4 regions of the Serratia sp. GW822-FHT06D09 genome follow, and region 4 is predicted to be linked to each of the others. Evidence: predicted binding sites of a transcription regulator. Region 4 holds the regulator's gene; each other region holds the start of a gene.
What was found. Region 4 encodes CRP, which controls carbon source genes, mostly activating them, when cyclic AMP is high. Its sites were predicted from a motif close to ATGTGANNNNNNTCACAT; they were not measured.
Positions count from the first base shown of each region.

Region 1 (5,132 bases), on a different contig from region 4:
AATGGCCGCAACTATGTGCTCGACCAATGGTGGTATTCGGCCTTTCCCGGCACGGCGATCCTGATCACCGCCACCGGTTTCAACCTGTTCGGCGACGGTCTGCGCGACCTGCTGGATCCTAAAACCCGGGGGCGCTGATGAGTGAAACCACCGTTTTATCAATCGATGAATTGCAGCTGGAGTTTCCGATTTACGGCGGCAGCGTCAAGGCGCTCAATCGCGTTTCGTTGCAGGTCAAGGCGGGTGAAATCGTTGGCGTGGTGGGCGAGTCCGGCTCCGGCAAGTCGGTCACTGCGATGATGACGTTACGGCTGCTGGCGGAAGAGGGTTACCGCGTGACCGGCGGTTCGTTGGAGATGCTGGGCACCGACGTGCTTAACGCCAGCGAGCGGCAAATGCGCCAGTTGCGTGGTGCGCGGGTGTCGATGATTTTTCAGGAGCCCATGAGCGCGCTCAATCCAACGCGCAAGATCGGCCGCCAGATGTGCGAGGTGATCCGCCTGCACCAGCGACTTTCCGCCTCGGCGGCTCGCGACAAGGCGATTCAGCTGTTACAGGAAATGCAGATTGCCGATGCACAGCGGGTGATGGAGCGTTATCCGTTTGAGCTGTCCGGCGGTATGCGCCAACGGGTGCTGATTGCCATGGCATTTTCCTGCGAACCGGAACTGATCATCGCCGACGAACCCACCACTGCGCTGGACGTCACGGTCCAGCGTCAGGTGTTGCGTTTGCTACAGCAGAAGGCGCGAGCCAGCGGCACGGCGGTGCTATTTATCACTCACGATATGGCTGTGGTGTCGCAACTTTGCGACCGGGTGTATGTGATGTACGCAGGACACGTGATTGAGAGTGGCGCAACCGCCAATGTGATTGAGCATCCCAGTCATCCGTACTCCATTGGGTTATTGCTGGCGGCGCCGGAGCGTGCCGAACCGCGCAGCCTGCTGCAGGCTATCCCTGGTACGGTGCCCAACCTGAGTGCGTTACCGCCAGGCTGCGCTTTTAGCAACCGTTGCCGCCATGCTGACGCTCAGTGTCGGCATACGCCGAGGCTTACGCCATTGGTGGCAGAGCCGAGCCAAAGGGTAGCCTGTTGGCATCCGCAGTCTGTCGATTTGGAGGTGCAGAATGAACGTTGAGGCACTGCTGGAACTGCGCGACGTGCGATTGCGTTTCCCCGCCAGCTATAACTGGCGCGGCAAGCCGCGAGAGTATGTTCATGCGCTCAATGGGTTGGATCTGAACATTATGCGCGGCGAAACCTTGGGCATCGTTGGCGAGTCCGGCTGCGGCAAAAGCACCCTGGCGCAGTTGCTGATGGGGTTGTTGAAGCCCAGCAGCGGCGAGCTGCTGCGGGCGCGCAATGCCGGCTCCTGGTTTGGCAGCGGCATGCAAATGGTGTTTCAGGATCCGCAGTCATCGCTCGATCCGCGCCTGCCGGTATGGCGAATTATCACCGAGCCGGTGTACGTGCAGCAACACAACAGCGTGGCGGAACGACGGGCGCAGGCGGCGGAGTTGGCTCAGCAGGTGGGACTGCGGCCGGAGGCGATTGACCGGTTGCCGCACGAGTTCTCCGGCGGACAGCGACAGCGTATTTCCATTGCACGCGCACTGTCGTCGCAGCCGGACATCATCGTGCTGGACGAACCTACTTCGGCGCTGGATATTTCGGTGCAGGCGCAGATCCTCAATTTACTGGTGGAACTGCAACGCCAGCGCAACCTGACTTATGTGCTGATCTCGCATAACGTCTCGGTGATCCAGCACATGAGCGATCGGGTAGCGGTGATGTATCTGGGGCAGATTGTCGAATTGGGGCCGACCGCACAGGTGTTGCGCCAGCCGCAGCACCCTTACACCCGGTTGCTGCTGGATTCGGTGCCCCGTACCGGCCGTTCACTGAGCGACAGCACAATTGAAGACCGCAAAGGGGAATTACCGGGCAACCGTCAGTTGCCGCAGGGCTGCTTTTTTCGCGAACGTTGCCCTTACGCCGGCGAGGGGTGCCAGCGACCGCAAAGTTTGAGCGTCAACTTGGGCGGCACGGCGGTGCGTTGCCATAAGGTGGCGTAGCCAATAGTGCCTGAACTGGGCAGGAGAAAATAACGAATTAACACGGCAGGCAAAGCGGACAGCGCTTCGCCTGCTGATGTTGAGTCAGGGCAGTGGCCAATCGGTAGGGGTGTTACTGACGACCTCGACATACATGTCCCAGGCGTGGGACCAGAATTGCGTAAAGCCTTCCTGACTGAAGCTAATCCCCATCAGGCCCATCACGAACCAGCAGGTGGTGAACAACCCGAGGCTGCTGAACATAAATGCCATGCCGTTGCGGCTGGTCTTACGGCAAACGACGTTTAGCTGGCTGGCCATAAACATCATAACGGCGCTAAGTAACTCCCAGCGCATCATAATAAAACCTGTGGCAATGGCACTCATCGAACGGGATCCTTGGTGATAAAGCTGCTCCCGGCGAGCGGCCGGAAGGTCAGGGCAATGGGTGAAATAGTGTGATCTGCGTCACATTGTAGCACTGGGGGAAATCGCTGCTCAATCCCTGAGCGGGAGAAAAATCGGCATTTGGTAACATTCCAACATGCTGAAACATTTATGCCATTTCATTAGCAACCTTTTAATGGGGAGCGCAAACCAATAACGCTATGCTTGCCGACTTTTCACTGCCCTGATTTATCTTGGGAAAATGTGACGTCTGACAGGTAACTCGCCACGTATGGCCCTATTAAAAGATAAAATTCGCGACCATTCCGCCGAAGAAATGTTGTTTATACGCCGCGCCGGCGTGGCTATGGTGTTGGTTGTCGCCTGTTTTGGCGTGTTGATCCTCAACCTGTACCGCCTGCAGGTAAAACAGCATGCGTTCTACCAGACGCGATCCAATCAAAACGACATCAAGATGGTGCCGATTGCCCCCAGTCGCGGGCTGATTTTCGACCGCAACGGCATTCCGCTGGTGCGTAACATTACGCTGTATCAGATCCAGATTATCCCCAGCAAAATCGACAATATGACCGCGCTGCTGCAGGCGCTGACGCCGATTGTCGATCTGACCTCCGAAGACATCGCCGCTTTTCGCGATGACATGCACCACAATGGCCGCTATAAGCCGGTCACCTTGAAAAGCGGACTGACGGAAACCGAGGTGGCGCGCTTCGCGGTCAATCAATACCGTTTTGACGGGGTGACGATTGACACCTATCAGCAGCGGGAATATCCCTACGGTGCCGAACTGGCCCACGTGGTGGGTTACGTGTCTAAAATCAACGATGGCGATTTGAAGCGGCTGGACAAGGCGGGCCTCAGCGAGAACTATGCCGCCGACCACAATATCGGCAAGCAGGGCATCGAGGCTTATTATGAGTCAGAGTTGCATGGCACCACCGGTTATCAGGAAGTCGAAGTGGATAACCACGGTCGCGTGATACGCCTGCTGAAAGAACAACCGCCACAGGCGGGCAAAAACATTTACCTGACGCTCGATCTGCCGCTGCAGCAATATATCGAATCGGTGCTTAAAGGGCAGCGGGCGGCAGTGGTGGTGGAAGACCCGCGCGACGGTGGCATTTTGGCCATGGTCTCCAGCCCCAGTTACGATCCCAACCCTTTTGTGAAGGGCATCAGCTATCCCGCGTATAAAGCTCTGCTGAGCAACCCCGATCTGCCGCTGATTAACCGCGTCACGCAAGGGCTCTACCCACCGGCATCCACGGTGAAGCCTTACATGGCCACGTCCGCGCTGTTTGCCGGAGTGATCACCCCCAACACCACCTTCTTTGGCGCGCCGACCTGGACCTTACCGGGCACCCAGCGCCGTTATCGTGACTGGCTTAAAACCGGGCATGGCATGCTGAACGTGACCAAGGCGATAGAAGAATCGGCCGATACCTTCTTTTATCAGGTGGCGTTTGAAATGGGCATTGACCGTATTCACAGCTGGCTAAGCCAGTTTGGTTATGGTCAGGCGACCGGGATTGACCTTAACGAAGAGTATCGCGGCGTGCTGCCAAGCCGCGAATGGAAACAGCGGGTGCATAAAAAAGCCTGGTATCAGGGGGACACCATCTCGGTAGGCATCGGCCAGGGATATTGGGTGGCTACGCCGATCCAGATGGTGAAGGCGTTAACGACGCTGATCAACAACGGCAAGGTGAAAACGCCCCATTTGTTGTATTCCATGCGGCAGGGCAACCTGGTGAGTCGCTACCAGCCACCGGTAGAGAGTGCACAGATTGGTGATGCCAAATCGCCGTACTGGGGCATCGTTCGCAATGGCATGTACGGCATGGCCAATCTGCCAAACGGCACCGGTTATAAGCTGTTCCATACTGCGCCGTATCAGATTGCCGCCAAGTCCGGGACTTCACAGGTGTTTGGTCTGAAAGAGAATCAGACTTATAACGCCAAAATGATCCCGGTACGGCTGCGTGACCATATTTTCTATACGTTGTTCGCGCCTTATAAAAATCCGCGGGTGGCGATGGCATTAATTCTGGAAAACGGCGGTGGTGACGGTGTGGTCGCGGGGCCGACGGCCCGGGCGATCCTCGACCATATTTTTGACCCGGCCAACGCCCCGCAGCCTGAGGATAACCAGAAAGTTAAACCGGAGTTAAACGACAGCGCGGATGTGCAACAGTAAACGCGTTTGTTTTTACTTTCTTACAAACTGCAATCTTCTAACTATTTCTGTCAGGGTAGACTGAAATAATCACATAACTTTAATAAAAACGCAGGGTTAACAGTGGCGCCATTAACAAAAAAAAGCGGTAAAAATTATTCGACCCTTCGCTTTGGTTGGATTTGCGGCGGGATCCTGGTTTGCTTTTTCCTGCTGGCCTTTCGGGTCGGCTATTTGCAGTTGCTGGAGCATCAGCAGTTGGCGGATCAGGCGGATCAGCGTTCGATTCGCACCCAGGTGCTGCCCACCAACCGGGGGATGATCACCGACCGTAACGGCGAGGCCTTGGCCGTCAGCGTGTCATCGAAAGATATTGTGTTGGATCCCAAGCATATTCTCGACACCCATACCGATATCGGCAATGAACGCTGGCAGAGCCTGGCCAACGTGCTGAAAATGCCGCTACCCGAGGTGCAAAAGCTGATCCAGG
Region 1 is NZ_JBXALO010000001.1:386,755-391,886, forward strand. It holds gene ddpC (D,D-dipeptide ABC transporter permease) at 1-138, shown strand, start outside; gene AC1RKG_RS01815 (ABC transporter ATP-binding protein) at 138-1,142, shown strand; gene AC1RKG_RS01820 (oligopeptide/dipeptide ABC transporter ATP-binding protein) at 1,132-2,079, shown strand; gene AC1RKG_RS01825 (YjcB family protein) at 2,164-2,445, opposite strand; gene mrdA (penicillin-binding protein 2) at 2,738-4,663, shown strand; gene AC1RKG_RS01835 (penicillin-binding transpeptidase domain-containing protein) at 4,766-5,132, shown strand, end outside.
Region 1: a site for CRP is predicted at 2,515-2,532, ahead of AC1RKG_RS01825 (YjcB family protein). Genes of this name have one in related genera too.

Region 2 (5,132 bases), on a different contig from region 4:
GGTCAGGTTTTTACGGATCTTGGCGGCCATAATGGTGTCGGTCAAGGTTTCGCGTGGGGATGAATAATGCAGGGACTGTGTCATGTTATCTCCTTATTGAGATTAAAAACGGGATACGGCAGGGGTAGCCGTGACATTTGGATTGGTGGCCAGTGGAATAAAGCGGCGGGTTTCGCCATCCAGCGCTTCAATACAGCCGCTGGCAATGTCATAGACCCAACCGTGCAGCTTCAACCGGCCCTGCTCAAGCGCCAGCGCCACTGAAGGATGGGTTTTAATATTGGTCAGTTGTGCGATGACGTTCTCACGCACCATCGAACTGACGCGTTCACTTTCAGAGGTATGCGGATGGGCCTGATTCACCGCCTTGGCTGAATCGGCGTAACGCAGCCAATTCGCTACGGTTGGCATATGATCCAGGCACTGACAGGTGGCGATGGCGGTCATTGCGCCGCAGTCGGAGTGTCCGCAGATCACGATATCTTCCACGCCGAGTGCGGCGACGGCATATTCCACAGAAGCTGTTACGCCACCCGGCTCCGGGCCGAACGAAGGCACGATATTGCCGGCATTGCGGATCACGAACAGGTCACCCGGCTCACGCTGGGTGATCAGTTCCGGCACCAGGCGGCTGTCGGAACATGAGATAAACAGGGTGCGTGGGTTCTGGCGCGTGGCCAACTGCCGGAACAGTTCGGAACGTTCGACAAACGCCTCGCGCTGGAACTTCAAAAAACCCTCAATAACCTCTTTCATGCTGTCTCCATCAGGATGCTGTTAAGCGATGGGGGCATGATGCGCCGCTCTGGCTATAGGGTCTAAGACCCATTTATAATGGTCTCCATAGGAATTACTAATAGTTGAGGCGTTATGCTGCTGCGACACATCCGTTATTTTCTTGCCGTTGCCGAACAGGGCAACTTCACCCGCGCCGCCGAAGCGCTACACGTCTCGCAACCGACGCTGTCGCAACAAATCAAGCAGTTGGAAGAAAACCTGGGAACGCCTCTGTTTGATCGTTCCGGCCGAACGGTGCGCCTGACCGACGCCGGTATGGCCTGGATGCGCTATGCCCGGCTGGCGCTGCAGGATCTGGAAGCCGGCACTCGGGCGATCCATGACGTGGCGACGCTGGAACGCGGTAATTTGCGGCTGGCGATGACGCCAACCTTTACCGCCTATCTGGTGGGGCCTGTTATCGATGCTTTTTATCGGCAATATCCGGGCGTTTCGGTGAGTATTCATGAAATGACGCAGGACAGGATCGAGGCGCTTCTGGCGGAAGACCGGCTGGATGTGGGGATCGCGTTCAGTCAGGCGCAATCGGTGGACATCGTGGCCGAGGAGCTGTTTACCGAATCGCTGAATATGATGGTTGGGGCTCAGCACCCGCTGGTTCAACAGCGTGAGCCTTTGAGTGCGCAGGTGTTCGAACAGCAACCGCTGGTGTTATTAAGCGAGGACTTCGCTACCCGTCAGTTTATCGACGATTATTGTCGTCGACAGGGGATCCGCCCCCGGGTAGCAATGGAGGCCAACGCGATTGGTGCCATCATTGAAATTGTGCGCCGTGGCCAACTGGCTACCCTGCTACCGGCAGCGGTTGCGCAGGAAAACCCGCAGTTGCACCCGGTGCGGCTTACCGACGTCATGCCCGCTCGCCGGGCGGTGCTGTTGCAGCGTAAAGACGCCTACCGTAGCGCGGCGTCACGGGCGTTTATCGAGGTCTTGCACCGGCAGAAATTTAGCCAGGGACATTCCGACCCGCTATAAAACCGGCTGAATACCGTGGTAGTGTGGCGCACCGAGCTGGTCCGATCGTCACTTTCATTCTTGGCTGAATAGGGAGGTTTTTGTGAAAAGGATCTTGAGCGTTATTACTTTGGTTTTTGTTTTTTTCTGTTCCCTCAACGGTTACGCCGCTGAGCAACACCGTGAAGCGACAGAAAATAATTTATCCAAGGTGACTCATTTCTCTTTGGGAATGAACGGGTTTGTTGGCATTGGCAGTGCCGGAGAAACCGATGTAATAGAAATCCTAACCTACCAGGACGCGGGGGCCGTTTTCTTGCGTATTGCCAATAACCCGCAGGCAACCCCAGAAGCGAAACTTTATGCTGCCTGTGGCTTAAAAAAGCTCAATAACAAAACCGGCGAACCTAATTTCACCCAAGTGTGGGATCAACCGGTTTCGGTATTGAAAGGGGATGTTTTAAGGAAAGAAAAATTCAGCGATGTTTATTTCAGTATTCTAAAACAGGGGTGTTGGTAAACCTCTGCATTCACCTCCCTCAGGCCGAGACGTTCTTTCCACTTGGCCTGCCGCCGCACCTTTGCTCAAATTGTCACCGAAACTTCCCGCGATCTCTGTTGCCCGTTATGGCATAATGCGCGCCAAATCACATTCCCAATGATATGAAGAGCGAGCGCTGTGTTAAGCACTAACAACATCACTATGCAGTTTGGCAGTAAGCCGCTGTTTGAAAACATCTCCGTTAAGTTTGGCGGGGGTAACCGCTATGGTTTGATCGGCGCCAACGGTTGCGGCAAATCTACCTTTATGAAAATCCTGGGCGGCGATCTGGTGCCGAGCGGCGGCAACGTGTTCCTCGACCCGAACGAGCGCCTGGGTAAACTGCGTCAGGATCAGTTCGCTTTCGAGCAATACAGCGTGCTGGACACCGTCATCATGGGCCACAACGAACTGTGGGCGGTGAAGGAAGAACGCGATCGCATTTATGCGCTGGCTGAAATGAGCGAAGAAGACGGCTATAAAGTGGCCGATCTGGAAGTGGCCTACGGCGAGATGGACGGTTATACCGCCGAAGCGCGCGCCGGCGAACTGCTGCTCGGCGTCGGCATCCCGGTTGAACAACATTATGGCCCGATGAGCGAAATCGCACCGGGCTTCAAACTGCGCGTGTTGCTGGCGCAGGCGCTGTTCTCCGATCCGGAAATTCTGTTGCTCGACGAACCGACGAACAACCTGGACATCGACACCATCCGCTGGCTGGAGCAGGTGCTGAACGAACGTAACAGCACCATGGTTATCATTTCGCACGACCGTCACTTCCTGAACATGGTTTGTACTCACATGGCGGATTTGGACTACGGTGAGCTGCGCGTGTATCCGGGTAACTACGACGAATATATGACGGCGGCCACTCAGGCGCGTGAACGTCTGGTTGCGGATAACGCCAAGAAGAAGGCGCAGATTAACGAACTGCAATCGTTCGTGAGCCGCTTCAGTGCCAACGCCTCCAAATCCAAGCAGGCAACCTCACGTGCCCGCCAGATCGACAAGATCCAGCTGGAAGAAATTAAGGCTTCAAGCCGTCAGAACCCGTTCATCCGTTTCGAACAGGACAAAAAACTGTTCCGTAACGCGCTGGAAGTGGAAGCGCTGGCCAAAGGTTTCGACAACGGTCCTCTGTTCAGCAAGTTCAACCTGATGGTTGAAGTGGGCGAGAAAGTGGCGGTGTTGGGCCCGAACGGTATCGGTAAATCTACCCTGCTGAAAACGCTGGTGGGCGATACGTTGCCGGACAGCGGTACCGTGAAATGGTCTGAAAATGCCAAGATCGGTTACTACGCTCAGGATCACGAATACGAATTCGATGACACCCTGACGGTGTTCGACTGGATGAGCCAGTGGAAGCAGGAAAAAGACGACGAGCAGGCGGTGCGCAGCGTGCTGGGCCGTTTGCTGTTCAGCCAGGACGACATCAAGAAGAAAGTGAAGGTGTTGTCCGGGGGTGAGAAGGGCCGCATGCTGTTTGGCAAGCTGATGATGCAGCGTCCTAATATCCTGGTTATGGATGAACCGACCAACCACCTGGATATGGAATCCATCGAGTCGCTGAACATGGCGCTGGAAATGTACGAAGGCACCTTGATCTTCGTTTCCCACGACCGTGAGTTCGTTAGCTCGTTGGCGACCCGCGTACTGGAAATGACGCCGACCAAAGTGATCGACTTTACCGGCAACTACGAAGATTATCTGCGCAGCCAGGGTATCGTGTAACCCAGCGGCAGAGGCGCAGCATGCTGCGCCCGAAGCTATAACCGGTGACGAATTTGTCATCAAACTCAGGCGGGAGCATTCCCGCCAGAGACTGCTGACAAACATATAATGTTTGGCGGCAGGCGCTAAAGGTTTTGAAAACAAATCAGGAAAATCAATTTATTGATTTTCGGCTGATAACACAAAGGGGGAAAAACCACGCTTTTATCCCCCTTTGTCAAAAAATCTCAGGCGGGAGCATTCCCGCCTTTTTTGTCTCTGCTATTCCCCGCCGCAAACTTCGCACTGCGGATCCTTCGGCAGCTTCATCTCGCGGAACTGCATCGTCATGGCATCAAACATCAGCAGTTTTCCAGTGAGCGGTTGGCCGTACTGCGTCAGCAGTTTGATGGCCTCCATCGCTTGCAGCGTGCCGATGGTACCGACCAGCGGTGCCATGACACCGGCCTCGACGCAGGTGAGGGCGTTGTCGCCGAATAACCGACTCAGGCAGCGGTAGCAGGGTTCTCCGGGCTGATAGGTGAAGACGCTGAGCTGCCCTTCCATGCGGATCGCCGCGCCGGACACCAGGGGTTTGCGCTGAGCATGACAGAGGCGATTTAGCAGATTGCGCGTCGCCACGTTGTCAGTGCAGTCCAGCACCAAATCGCAGGCGGCAATCTGCGTCGCCATCTGGTCGTCGTCCAGCTGTCCATCAACAGTTTCAATCTGAGCATGTGGGTTGATGGCACTGAGTTCGAGACGGGCCGATTCAACTTTCGCCATACCGATGCGCGCATCGCGGTGCAGGATTTGGCGCTGCAGGTTAGAGAGTGAAACGGTGTCGAAATCAACCAGCGTCAGGTGGCCGACGCCCGCCGCGACCAGATAGGGGGCGGCGGCACAGCCTAACCCGCCGAGGCCGACAATCAATACCCGGGCGGCCTTCAGTTTTTCCTGACCGTCGAAGTCAAAGCCACGCAGGATAATCTGGCGGTTATAGCGCAGCGCTTCGGCATCGGTTAATTCCGGCAGCATGCTCAGCTCCTCAGCAAGGCGTTGAAGGGCTCAATGTCCACTTTTTCGCCCACTGCCACGGAGCCGCGTTCGCGCTCCAGCACGATAAAGC
Region 2 is NZ_JBXALO010000002.1:298,338-303,469, forward strand. It holds gene cynS (cyanase) at 1-84, opposite strand, end outside; gene AC1RKG_RS05230 (carbonic anhydrase) at 103-756, opposite strand; gene cynR (transcriptional regulator CynR) at 871-1,773, shown strand; gene mchS3 (MchS3 family protein) at 1,856-2,272, shown strand; gene AC1RKG_RS05245 (ABC-F family ATPase) at 2,432-4,024, shown strand; gene moeB (molybdopterin-synthase adenylyltransferase MoeB) at 4,286-5,041, opposite strand; gene moeA (molybdopterin molybdotransferase MoeA) at 5,044-5,132, opposite strand, start outside.
Region 2: a site for CRP is predicted at 2,388-2,405, ahead of AC1RKG_RS05245 (ABC-F family ATPase). Genes of this name have one in related genera too.

Region 3 (5,132 bases), on a different contig from region 4:
GTGTTATTGGTGGGCTGTGCCAGCGCGCCACAAGATGAACCACAAGGGCGATCCGATCCTCTGGAAGGATTTAACCGGACGATGTTCAACTTCAACTATAACGTCCTGGATCCGTATGTACTTCGCCCGGTGGCCGTGGCCTGGCGCAACTACCTGCCCATGCCGGCGCGTAATGGGATAAGCAACTTTACGTCTAACCTGGAAGAACCGGCCAGCATGGTCAACTCCTTCCTGAAAGGCGACCCCTATAAGGGGATGATCCACTTTAACCGTTTCTTCCTCAACACCCTTCTGGGGATGGGCGGTCTGATCGACGTGGCCGGGATGGCTAACCCGAAACTGGCTCGCGAAGAGCCTAACCGTTTCGGCAGCACCCTGGGGCATTATGGCGTCGGCTACGGTCCTTATGTGATGTTGCCGGGCTACGGCAGTTTCACCCTGCGTGAAGAGGGCGGTGACTGGGCGGATACGGTCTATCCGGTGCTGAGCTACCTGACCTTCTGGATGTCGGCGGGCAAATGGGTGGTTGAAGGGATTGAAACCCGTGCCGAGCTGTTGGATTCCGACGGCCTGCTGCGCAACTCTTCCGATCCGTACCTGATGGTGCGCGAAGCCTACTTCCAGCGTAACGACTTCCTGGCGAACGGCGGCTCGCTGAAACCTGAGATCAACCCGAACGCTCAGGCGATCCAGGGCGATCTGGACGAGATCGACTCGCAGTAATCTCGCTCGGTGAAGGAAAAGAACCCGCTTTGATGGCGGGTTTTTTTATGCTTTGAGATCGGCGGGCAAAAAAAAGCGCCCTAAGAAGGGCGCTCCTGACTTCGTCATCGAAAAGATTAGAAGCGGTAGTTGAAGTTGGCGCCGTACAGCCAGGCCTTGCCCACGGATTCGAAGGTATATGGACCTTCTTTGATGGTGACTTTCTGGCCGTGCATGTAGGAAACACCGACGTCAACAGAGGCGTCTTTGTTGAATGCGTAGCTGGTACCTGCGCTCAACCAGAAGCGGTCCTGATCCGGGATAGAGATAGAACGGTTCTGGGCCGGCACCGGGCTGTCATCGAAGGCGATACCGGTACGGAAGGTCCAGTTATCGTCGTAGAAGTAGGTAGTACCCAGTGCGATGCGGTAAGCGTCTTTAAAGCCTTCGTGCTTCTCAAACAGGGTTTGACCGTTGTTGCCGGTAGCTTTTAGCTCCTGGAACTGGCTCCAGCTGGTGTAAGCCAGGCTGTAGTGGATAGCCCACTGCGGTGCAACCTTGTTGTAACCCGAGATTTCCCACATTTCCGGCAGGTTCAGATCCAGAGAGCCTGGGATGGTGCTGCCGTTGGTGCCATAAGGCAAGCCGGCAGGAACGAGCAGTGGGTTATAAGCCGACGGTAGGCTGCTTTTGTAGTCGCCGTCAAATTTGACTTTCACTTCGGAACGGTAAGTGAAGCCGTAACGGTTATTTTCGTCCACTTCGTACAGAATACCGGCGTTCCAGCCAAAGCCCCATTCGTCACCTTTCAGGTGCGAAATCTGGGTATCTGCCGGGATGCCGCCGATTTGCTGTGCCTGCTGCGGCGTAAGCTTTCCACTCTGCATACCCTGTGCTGCGAGCAGCTTCGGCAATTCACCGGCATAACGCTCAAGCTTGGCTTTGGCATAAACCGCGTCAAAGCCCAGGCCGAAGCTGAATTGTTGGTTCAGACGGTAGGCACCGCTCAGGTTCAGGTTGACGGTGGTCAGGTCAGTTTTACCGCCGTAAGCCCCGGCGGTATAACCGTCGTTGAATTCTGTCGCCAGGCCGTAGTTGCTGGTGACCGAGCCGCCTATGGCAAACTGATCGTTAATCGGTTGAACATAATGCAGGTTTGGCACCCAGGCGGTAGGGGCGATGTTCTTGGAGTCGAGGCTGGCACCGGAAGGTGACTTGCCGGAGATATCTACATCCGGATCGATAAACACCGCACCTAGGGAGAGTTCCGGGCGGGTATACATCATCAGCAGGGCCGGGTTGCGGCTGGCGGAAGCTGCAGTATCCGCCATGGCGCCCTCGCCAGAATACGAACGTCCTAAACCAGCTGATGAAAACTCATTCAGCTGGAATCCTGCGGCAGACACGTTTGAAGAAATAATTGCCACTGCAGCTGCGAGAGCTGATTTAGTAAATAGGTTTTTCTGGCTCATGACCAAAACCTCATTATGTGTTTATTATTTAAACTATGTTACTCAAAGTAACAAGGAGCGCGGGATTGTAGGGTCCGTTATCATTCAGACAAATCAGACCAGTGGCTGAATTATAGGTCCGACCTGTGAAAATGTTGCAACAATGTTTTTGAGATATTTCCAAATTGATATCAAAAAGGAGATCTGCATAACAAAAAACCAGCGATGCATAACAATATTCTTACCATTCCTTAGCAGACGTCGATTTTCATTTGTGATTTCCATCACTTAAAACACCTATAAAAAGTAAGTGCTAGTGATCGGTTTCATCGCAGAGTAAAATAAACGCAGAATCTTGTGTCTTTGCGCCAGTAGCTAAATGGCAATTTGGACTCGCGTAACGGCGGTCCCTGAGGAGAATGAATCATGTCCAATCCAATTAATAAATGTAGTGCCCAGGAAACTGCCGCCTGTTGCTGTGTTGATGTCGGTACCGTGATGGACAATACCGATTGCACCGCCTCCTACAGCCAGGTGTTTACCAATCAGCAGGATGCAGAAAAAATGTTGGCCACGCTGACCGAAAAAGCCCGCGGTGTGGAATCCGACCCGTGCGACATCAGCAGTAGCATTAAACCGGTTGACGGTGGCGTGGAACTGGTGGCTGATTTCACCTTCGCCTGCCAGGCAGAAACCCTGATTTTTCAACTCGGCCTGCGTTAATCACGGCTTTAAAACGGTGCGGGGTCATCCCGCGCCGCTCGCTTCCTCCTCAATCCCCCTCTAGAAAGTTGCTCCTGCTCTCAGTTTTCACTTCTGCCGGTTTGCCAAATGTAAACATTTGGTTAACAATGACCCCATCAGGTCAGACCTCTTCTTGACCGTTGCGCTGGCGTTATTTTCTTCAGGAGCGTTTATGAGTAAGGCACTGCCGTTGGTGACCCGTCACGGTGACCGTATTGCGATTGTAAATGGACTGCGGACCCCCTTTGCCAAACAGGCGACCGCTTATCACGGCATTCCAGCGGTGGATCTGGGGAAAACGGCGGTAAGTGAACTGTTAGCCCGCAGCGGTATCGATCCGGCGCTGATTGAACAACTGGTGTTCGGCCAGGTGGTGCAAATGCCTGAGGCGCCGAATATTGCGCGTGAAATCGTGCTCGGTACCGGCATGAGCGTGCATACCGATGCTTATAGCGTGTCGCGTGCCTGCGCTACCAGCTTCCAGGCGATTGCCAACGTGGCGGAAAGCATCATGGCAGGCAGCATCAGTATCGGCATCGCCGGTGGTGCTGACTCTTCTTCCGTTCTGCCTATCGGCGTCAGTAAAGCGTTGGCGCGCACGCTGGTGGACGTCAACAAAGCCCGTACCCTGTCGCAGCGTCTCAAGCTGTTTAGCCGACTGAAGTTCCGTGACCTGATGCCGGTGCCGCCGGCAGTGGCGGAATATTCCACCGGGCTGCGCATGGGCGATACCGCAGAGCAAATGGCGAAAAGCCACGGCATCACCCGGGAAGAGCAGGATGCGCTGGCGCACCGCTCTCACCAACTGGCAGCCAAAGCCTGGGAGCAGGGGCTGCTGCGCGACGAGGTGATGACGGCCTATGTGCCGCCATACCGTACGCAAATCACCGAAGACAACAACGTTCGCAAAGATTCCAGCCTGGCGTCCTACGCAAAGCTGAAACCGGCATTCGATCGCAAGCACGGCAGCGTTACCGCAGCCAACAGTACGCCGTTGACCGACGGCGCGGCAGCGGTGCTGATGATGAGTGAGTCGCGAGCGAAAGAGTTGGGGTTGCAACCGCTGGGTTATCTGCGCAGCTTTGCCTTCTCCGCCATCGATGTGTGGGAAGATATGCTGCTCGGGCCGTCTTACGCTACGCCGCTGGCGCTGGATCGCGCCGGCATCGGCCTGGCCGACCTGACCCTCATTGACATGCATGAAGCTTTTGCTGCCCAGACCCTGGCGAACCTGAAAATGTTTGCCAGCGACGAATTTGCTCAGAAAAAGCTGGGCCGCAGCCGGGCGATTGGCGAAGTGGACATGGAAAAATTCAACGTATTGGGTGGCTCAATTGCTTATGGTCACCCATTTGCCGCTACCGGCGCGCGCATGATCACCCAAACGTTGCACGAGCTGAAGCGTCGTGGCGGCGGACTGGGGCTGACGACCGCCTGCGCAGCCGGAGGGTTAGGGGCCGCAATGATCGTAGAGGTGGAATAATGAGCTTTGAAAACGCATTGCATGAACAGCGGGCCAAACCCTCGGCCTTTCAACTGACCCTTCGTCCGGACAACATTGGTGTGATCACCATCGATGTTCCGGGGGAGAAGGTAAACACCCTGAAGGCCGAGTTTGTCGAGCAGGTCAACGACGTACTGATCCGCGCGCAGCAGCATCCGGCGCTGGAAGGGCTGGTGATTATCTCCGGCAAGCCGGATTCGTTTATTGCCGGGGCGGATATCAGCATGATTGCCGCCTGTACCACTGCCAAAGAGGCCGAAGCGCTGGCGAAAAAAGGCCAAAGTACGCTGGCACAGATTGCCGCATTCCAGGTCCCTGTGGTGGCGGCTATTCACGGCGCCTGCTTAGGCGGTGGGCTGGAGCTGGCGTTGGCGTGCCACAGTCGCGTTTGTTCTCTGGATGACAAAACCGCACTCGGCCTGCCGGAAGTGCAGCTAGGTTTGCTGCCGGGTTCCGGTGGCACCCAGCGTTTGCCGCGGTTGATTGGTGCCAGCAAGGCGTTGGACATGATCCTGACCGGCAAACACATTCGGGCGCGTCAGGCGTTGCGCATGGGGTTGGTGGACGATGCCGTGCCCCAGTCAATTTTATTGCAGGCTGCCGTCGAACGGGTCAAGCAAGGCTGGCAGAGCCGGCGCGAATTGCCGTGGCAGGAGCGTTTGCTCAACGGCCCGCTAGGTAAAAGCCTGCTGTTCAGCATTGTGCGCAAGAAAACGCTGGAGAAAACGCAC
Region 3 is NZ_JBXALO010000009.1:113,388-118,519, forward strand. It holds gene mlaA (phospholipid-binding lipoprotein MlaA) at 1-723, shown strand, start outside; gene fadL (long-chain fatty acid transporter FadL) at 840-2,180, opposite strand; gene AC1RKG_RS19935 (YfcZ/YiiS family protein) at 2,580-2,876, shown strand; gene fadI (acetyl-CoA C-acyltransferase FadI) at 3,070-4,380, shown strand; gene fadJ (fatty acid oxidation complex subunit alpha FadJ) at 4,380-5,132, shown strand, end outside.
Region 3: a site for CRP is predicted at 2,426-2,443, ahead of AC1RKG_RS19935 (YfcZ/YiiS family protein). Genes of this name have one in related genera too.

Region 4 (5,132 bases):
AAATCCGGTGGCTGCATAATGCCGTTGCCACTGCTCGGCCCGTCGTATTCAAGCCGCTGCTGACAGCTTTGCAGCGCGATTTCACAAGACTGCAGATACTCCTCCGCCAGCTTTGGCGTCAGCATATAGTGCTCGCGCGCCAGAATGGTCATCGCATTCAGGTGTTCGACAATAAACTGGCTGTGCGTAACCCACAGGCGCATATCTGCCAGGTAGCTCGATTCAAAACCCGGCTCCTGCATCGCCTGATTGAGTGAGGTGAACAGCGCGTTGTGCGCCTGATTGACCTGCATGCGGGCATAAGCCAGCGCGCTGGGATCGGGTTCTTGCTCTTCCAGCAACAGGCGCAGCGCCTGTTGATCGTTTTCCAACGCCTGATGGGCGTTCTTGCGTAGCAGACCGCTTTGCCACTGTGGCCACAGCCAGATGGTGCTGCCGAACACCAGTACGCAGCCGATCAGCGTGTCGATCAGGCGCGGCACCAGGAAGTGGGTGCCGTTCAGTGCCAACAGTTGCAGGGTGTAAACCGCCGTCACCGTAAAGCCAATTACCGCCAGCCCGTAATTTTTACGTGAAACCAGATAGGCCAGCAGCGTGATCACCAGCATCACGCCCAGCGTCTCAGCCTCGGGCAGTTGCAGCTGCAGTAATCCGGCGGCAATCACCAACCCAACCAAGGTGCCGAGCGCACGGTGCTGGATGCGTACCCGGGTGGCGTTGTAGCCGTTTTGGCTCACCAGCATGATGGTCAGCAAGATCCAGTAAGGTTTTGGCAGATTGAAAATCATGCCCAGGCTGCTGCCCGCCGCCAGGGTGACTCCCAGCCGAGCCGCATTGCGCAGGGCGTTGGATTTGAACGACAGGTAACTGACCAGCGCGGGCCAGAATGGCAGACGGTTTTGATTGGCCATCAGATCGCGTCGGTAGAGTGGGTGCTGGGTGCGCAGCAGGCGGGCGATGCGGCTGAAGTGGTAATAACAGAATTGGCCGACCGGGTTGTCCGGGTGCTGCGCCGCCACTTTTTCCAGGGCTGCCAACTCATGGTCCATGTTGAAACGCTGAGAATGCTGATGATAGAGGATATCGTGCGCTACCGTGCGCAGCCGATTGGCAATCACCTGTGCATTGCGGCGGATAATGGCTTCGGCCTGGCTCTGCTCTACCAGTTTTTGGACCTCTTCCGGCAGGTGCAGGCTGACGGTGATGTGTTCCTGCAAATCCAGCGCGACCTGAAAGGTGCGTTGCAGGCGCTTTTGTTCGAGATTGCTGGCATGGGGCAGAAAATTAAGCTGCTGATACAGCAAGGTGATCAGATCCATGACCTTTTGCTGGCGCACCAGCAGCGGTGGTAAGGCGGTCTGCGGATCGGTGTGCTGGGTCAACAGCGAATATTTGGCTTCGAAGTAGTCCGCCAGCTCCAGATAGAGCTGATTGAGCGACTCGCGCATCGGTTGCTCTTTCCACAGCTTGAACCAGAACCAGGTAAACAGGCCGTACCAGGCGGTACCCACGATATATAACACCGGCGCGTGCCAAAGCGGCACCGTACCGGCCATGCTGAGAGAGAATATGGCGGCAACCAGCGCGGCGGGCAGCAGGCGGGCGTGCAGTGGGCTGATTTCGCCGCTGACGCCAAGCAACAGTGCCAGGCCGAGCATCAATGCGGGTAGCGGCACTTGCCACAGCAGTGCCTGTTGCAGCAGCAGGCTGCTAAGCGCAAAGAGCGAACCCCCGACGATCAGGCGTTTAAAGAAGCGTTTGTGGGGCGTGTCCAGCCCGGCGATGTTACAGCAGGCGGGAACCAGGGAAAATAGCAGGCCGTATTGCAGTTGGCCGATCAACAGCCCGAGCAGAACCGGCAGGCACAGCACCAGCGTTTGTCGCAGTGCATAGTTGACTTCCGGATGATAAATCAGTCGGCGCCACATGATAAATCGGGGCATAAAAAAACGGCGCGAATTATCGCGCCGTTTTTTCAGTGATTAACGGGTGCCGTAAACGACAATAGTTTTGCCGTGAGCGGAGATCAGGTTTTGATCTTCCAGCATTTTCAGAATACGACCCACGGTTTCACGAGAGCAACCGACGATCTGGCCAATTTCCTGACGGGTGATTTTAATCTGCATGCCATCCGGATGGGTCATGGCATCAGGCTGTTTCGCCAGGTTCAGCAGGGTTTGCGCGATGCGGCCCGTAACGTCCAGGAAGGCGAGGTTACCCACTTTCTCAGAGGTTATCTGCAGGCGGTTTGCCATCTGGGCAGACAGGCGCATCAGGATGTCCGGGTTTACCTGGATCAGCTGGCGGAATTTCTTGTAGGAAATTTCAGCCACTTCACAGGCGGTCTTCGCCCTAACCCAGGCGCTACGCTCCTGACCTTCTTCAAACAATCCAAGCTCGCCGATGAAATCCCCCTGGTTAAGGTAGGACAGGATCATCTCTTTACCTTCTTCATCCTTAATCAGCACCGCGACGGAGCCTTTGACGATGTAGTAAAGCGTTTCGGCTTTTTCACCTTGGTGAATCAGCGTACTTTTGGATGGATATTTGTGGATATGGCAATGAGACAGGAACCATTCGAGAGTAGGGTCTGTTTGCGGTTTGCCGAGAACCATTCGCTGTTATCCTCTGTTGTTATCGCTGCCTTGTGTCACAGGGGTCAGAGTTCCCTGTAAAACGTGCTGTCGCCGTTGTTTTAATGGTGGCTATCAGCAGGTTTTGAGGCGTGTCATAAATATACGCTGTCGCTCTAGCATATTAACTTGCCGGGAGAGCTGCAAGCTACATTCTGTTAACATACCGGTAAAGGAGCCTTTCCCTGGGAGTTTCCCTGAAATCAGTGTCCCGGAAAGATTTATTGCGGCTCTGTTTGTAGCACAGAGTGAGGCGGGTGTCTCGTGTTGTCTCGCTTCAGCATGATTAGCATCAGGTTCCGTTGCCAGTTTCTATGCGAAAGCGTACTCTGATTTTAAGAAATTAACCGGAGTGACCAGCATGCAGGCAAGAGTTAAGTGGGTGGAAGGGTTGACGTTTCTGGGTGAATCCGCGTCTGGCCATCAGGTATTGATGGACGGCAACGCCGGCGATAAAGCACCCAGTCCGATGGAAATGGTGCTGATGTCAGTAGGGGGCTGCAGTGCTATCGACGTGGTGTCGATCCTGCAAAAAGGACGCAACGACGTGCGTGATTGCGAGGTGAAACTGACCTCTGAACGCCGCGAAGAAGCGCCACGGTTGTTTACCCACATCAACCTGCATTTTATCGTGACCGGCAAAGATTTGAGCGACAAGATCGTGGAACGTGCGGTCAACCTGTCAGCCGAGAAGTACTGTTCGGTTTCACTGATGCTGAGCAAAGCCGCCAGCGTGACCCACAGTTTTGAAATCCGCGACCTGGCGTAACGGATAAAGGGGCGCGGTTGTACCGCGCCCCGTAGATTACTCGATTTTTTTTCCTTCCAGCAGTCGCTGCACCAGCGGCGCCATGATCAGTTCCATCGCCAGCCCCATTTTGCCACCCGGCACCACCAGCGTATTGATATGCGAGATAAAAGATCCCTGCAGCATTGCCAGCAGATAAGGGAAGTCGATCTGGTCCAGCCCGCGGAAGTGGATCACCACAAAGCTCTCGTCCAGCGAAGGGATAGCCTTGGCGGCGAACGGGTTGGAGGTGTCTACCGTCGGCACCCGTTGGAAGTTGATATGGGTACGTGAAAACTGCGGCGTGATGTAGTTGATGTAGTCTTCCATTGAACGAACCACCGAATCCATTACCGCTTCGCGGGAGTGGCCGCGTTCACCGGTATCGCGGATCAACTTCTGGATCCATTCCAGGTTCACGATGGGTACTACGCCGACCAGCAGATCGACGTGTTTGGCCACGTCGATGTGTTCGGTCACGACGCCACCGTGGAGCCCTTCGTAGAACAACACATCGGTCGGTGCCGGCAAGGCTTCCCATGGGGTGAAAGTGCCGGGAACCTGATTATAGGGTACCGCTTCATCGTAGGTATGAAGATACTTGCGTGAGCGACCGGTGCCGTTTTTGCCGTAGTCGAGAAAGCTTTGTTGCAGCAGGCCGAAGTCATTGGCTTCGGGGCCGAAATAGCTGATATGGCGGCCGAGATCGCGCGCTTTGCGGATCGCCGCGTCCATTTCCGGCCGGGTGTAGCGGTGGAAACTGTCGCCTTCCAGCTCGGCGGCGCGGATGTTCAACTGCTGAAAGATTTTACGGAACGCCACGCTGGTGGTGGTGGTGCCGGCCCCGCTGGAGCCGGTCACTGCGATAACGGGATGTTTGGCGGACATGGTGGTAGGTCACTCCGTGTTAAATGCGCAGGCGTCAGATATGATTATTGGTCTGTTTGACGCCCTTTCGCCAAGGGCAAAATTCCGCGCGTTGGTTTGCAATAATCCATTGTTACCTGATTTTTTCCGTCAGTCATAGAACCGATCGCCACTAAATTTCTTCCTGCCCGGCGCGGAACTGGCCGCGCGGCATAATGTTGACGGTCTCATGCAGTTCTGACCAAACCAGCAGCACCTCGCCGTTTTTCAACTGGCGGCGCACGTCTTCCACTTTCTGTTCCAGCGAGCGTTCGTGCTCGCCGTAGTCGGTGCCTTCGCGTAACACAAAGGACTCGATCAGGCTGTTTAGGGTCTCAGTTTCCAGTTCTTTCCAGGGGATAATCACGTGGTTGTGTCCAGATAAGGGGAAAGCCAGGATGGAATACGGTATTCCAGCCACATTTGGGGGTGTTTCAAGGTGCCGCCGACAAAACCGACGTGGCCGCCAAACTCGGTCAACTGATACTCAATGTTGTGCGGCAGCGAGGTGACCTCGGGGATCACTTCGTCGGTCATAAAGGGATCGTCTTTGGCATGGATGATCAATAACGGCGTCTGGATCGCCGGCAACAGCGGCAGGGCGCTGCAACGGCGATAATAATCACTGGCGTCGCTGAAGCCGTGAATGCGCGAGGTAATGGCGTCATCAAAGTCGCGGATCCGGCGCAACGCTTTGAGCTGCGGCAGCTTGAGTGGCAACGTGTCAGGGTAGTGCAGCAGCTTGCGGGTGGCATTTTGTTTGAGTTGCCCAAGCAGATAGCGCTGATAAACGCGCGAAAAGCCTT
Region 4 is NZ_JBXALO010000016.1:11,244-16,375, reverse strand. It holds gene AC1RKG_RS23705 (YccS/YhfK family putative transporter) at 1-1,928, opposite strand, end outside; gene crp (cAMP-activated global transcriptional regulator CRP) at 1,983-2,615, opposite strand; gene AC1RKG_RS23695 (OsmC family protein) at 2,995-3,402, shown strand; gene AC1RKG_RS23690 (phosphoribulokinase) at 3,439-4,308, opposite strand; gene AC1RKG_RS23685 (YheU family protein) at 4,460-4,693, opposite strand; gene AC1RKG_RS23680 (hydrolase) at 4,690-5,132, opposite strand, start outside.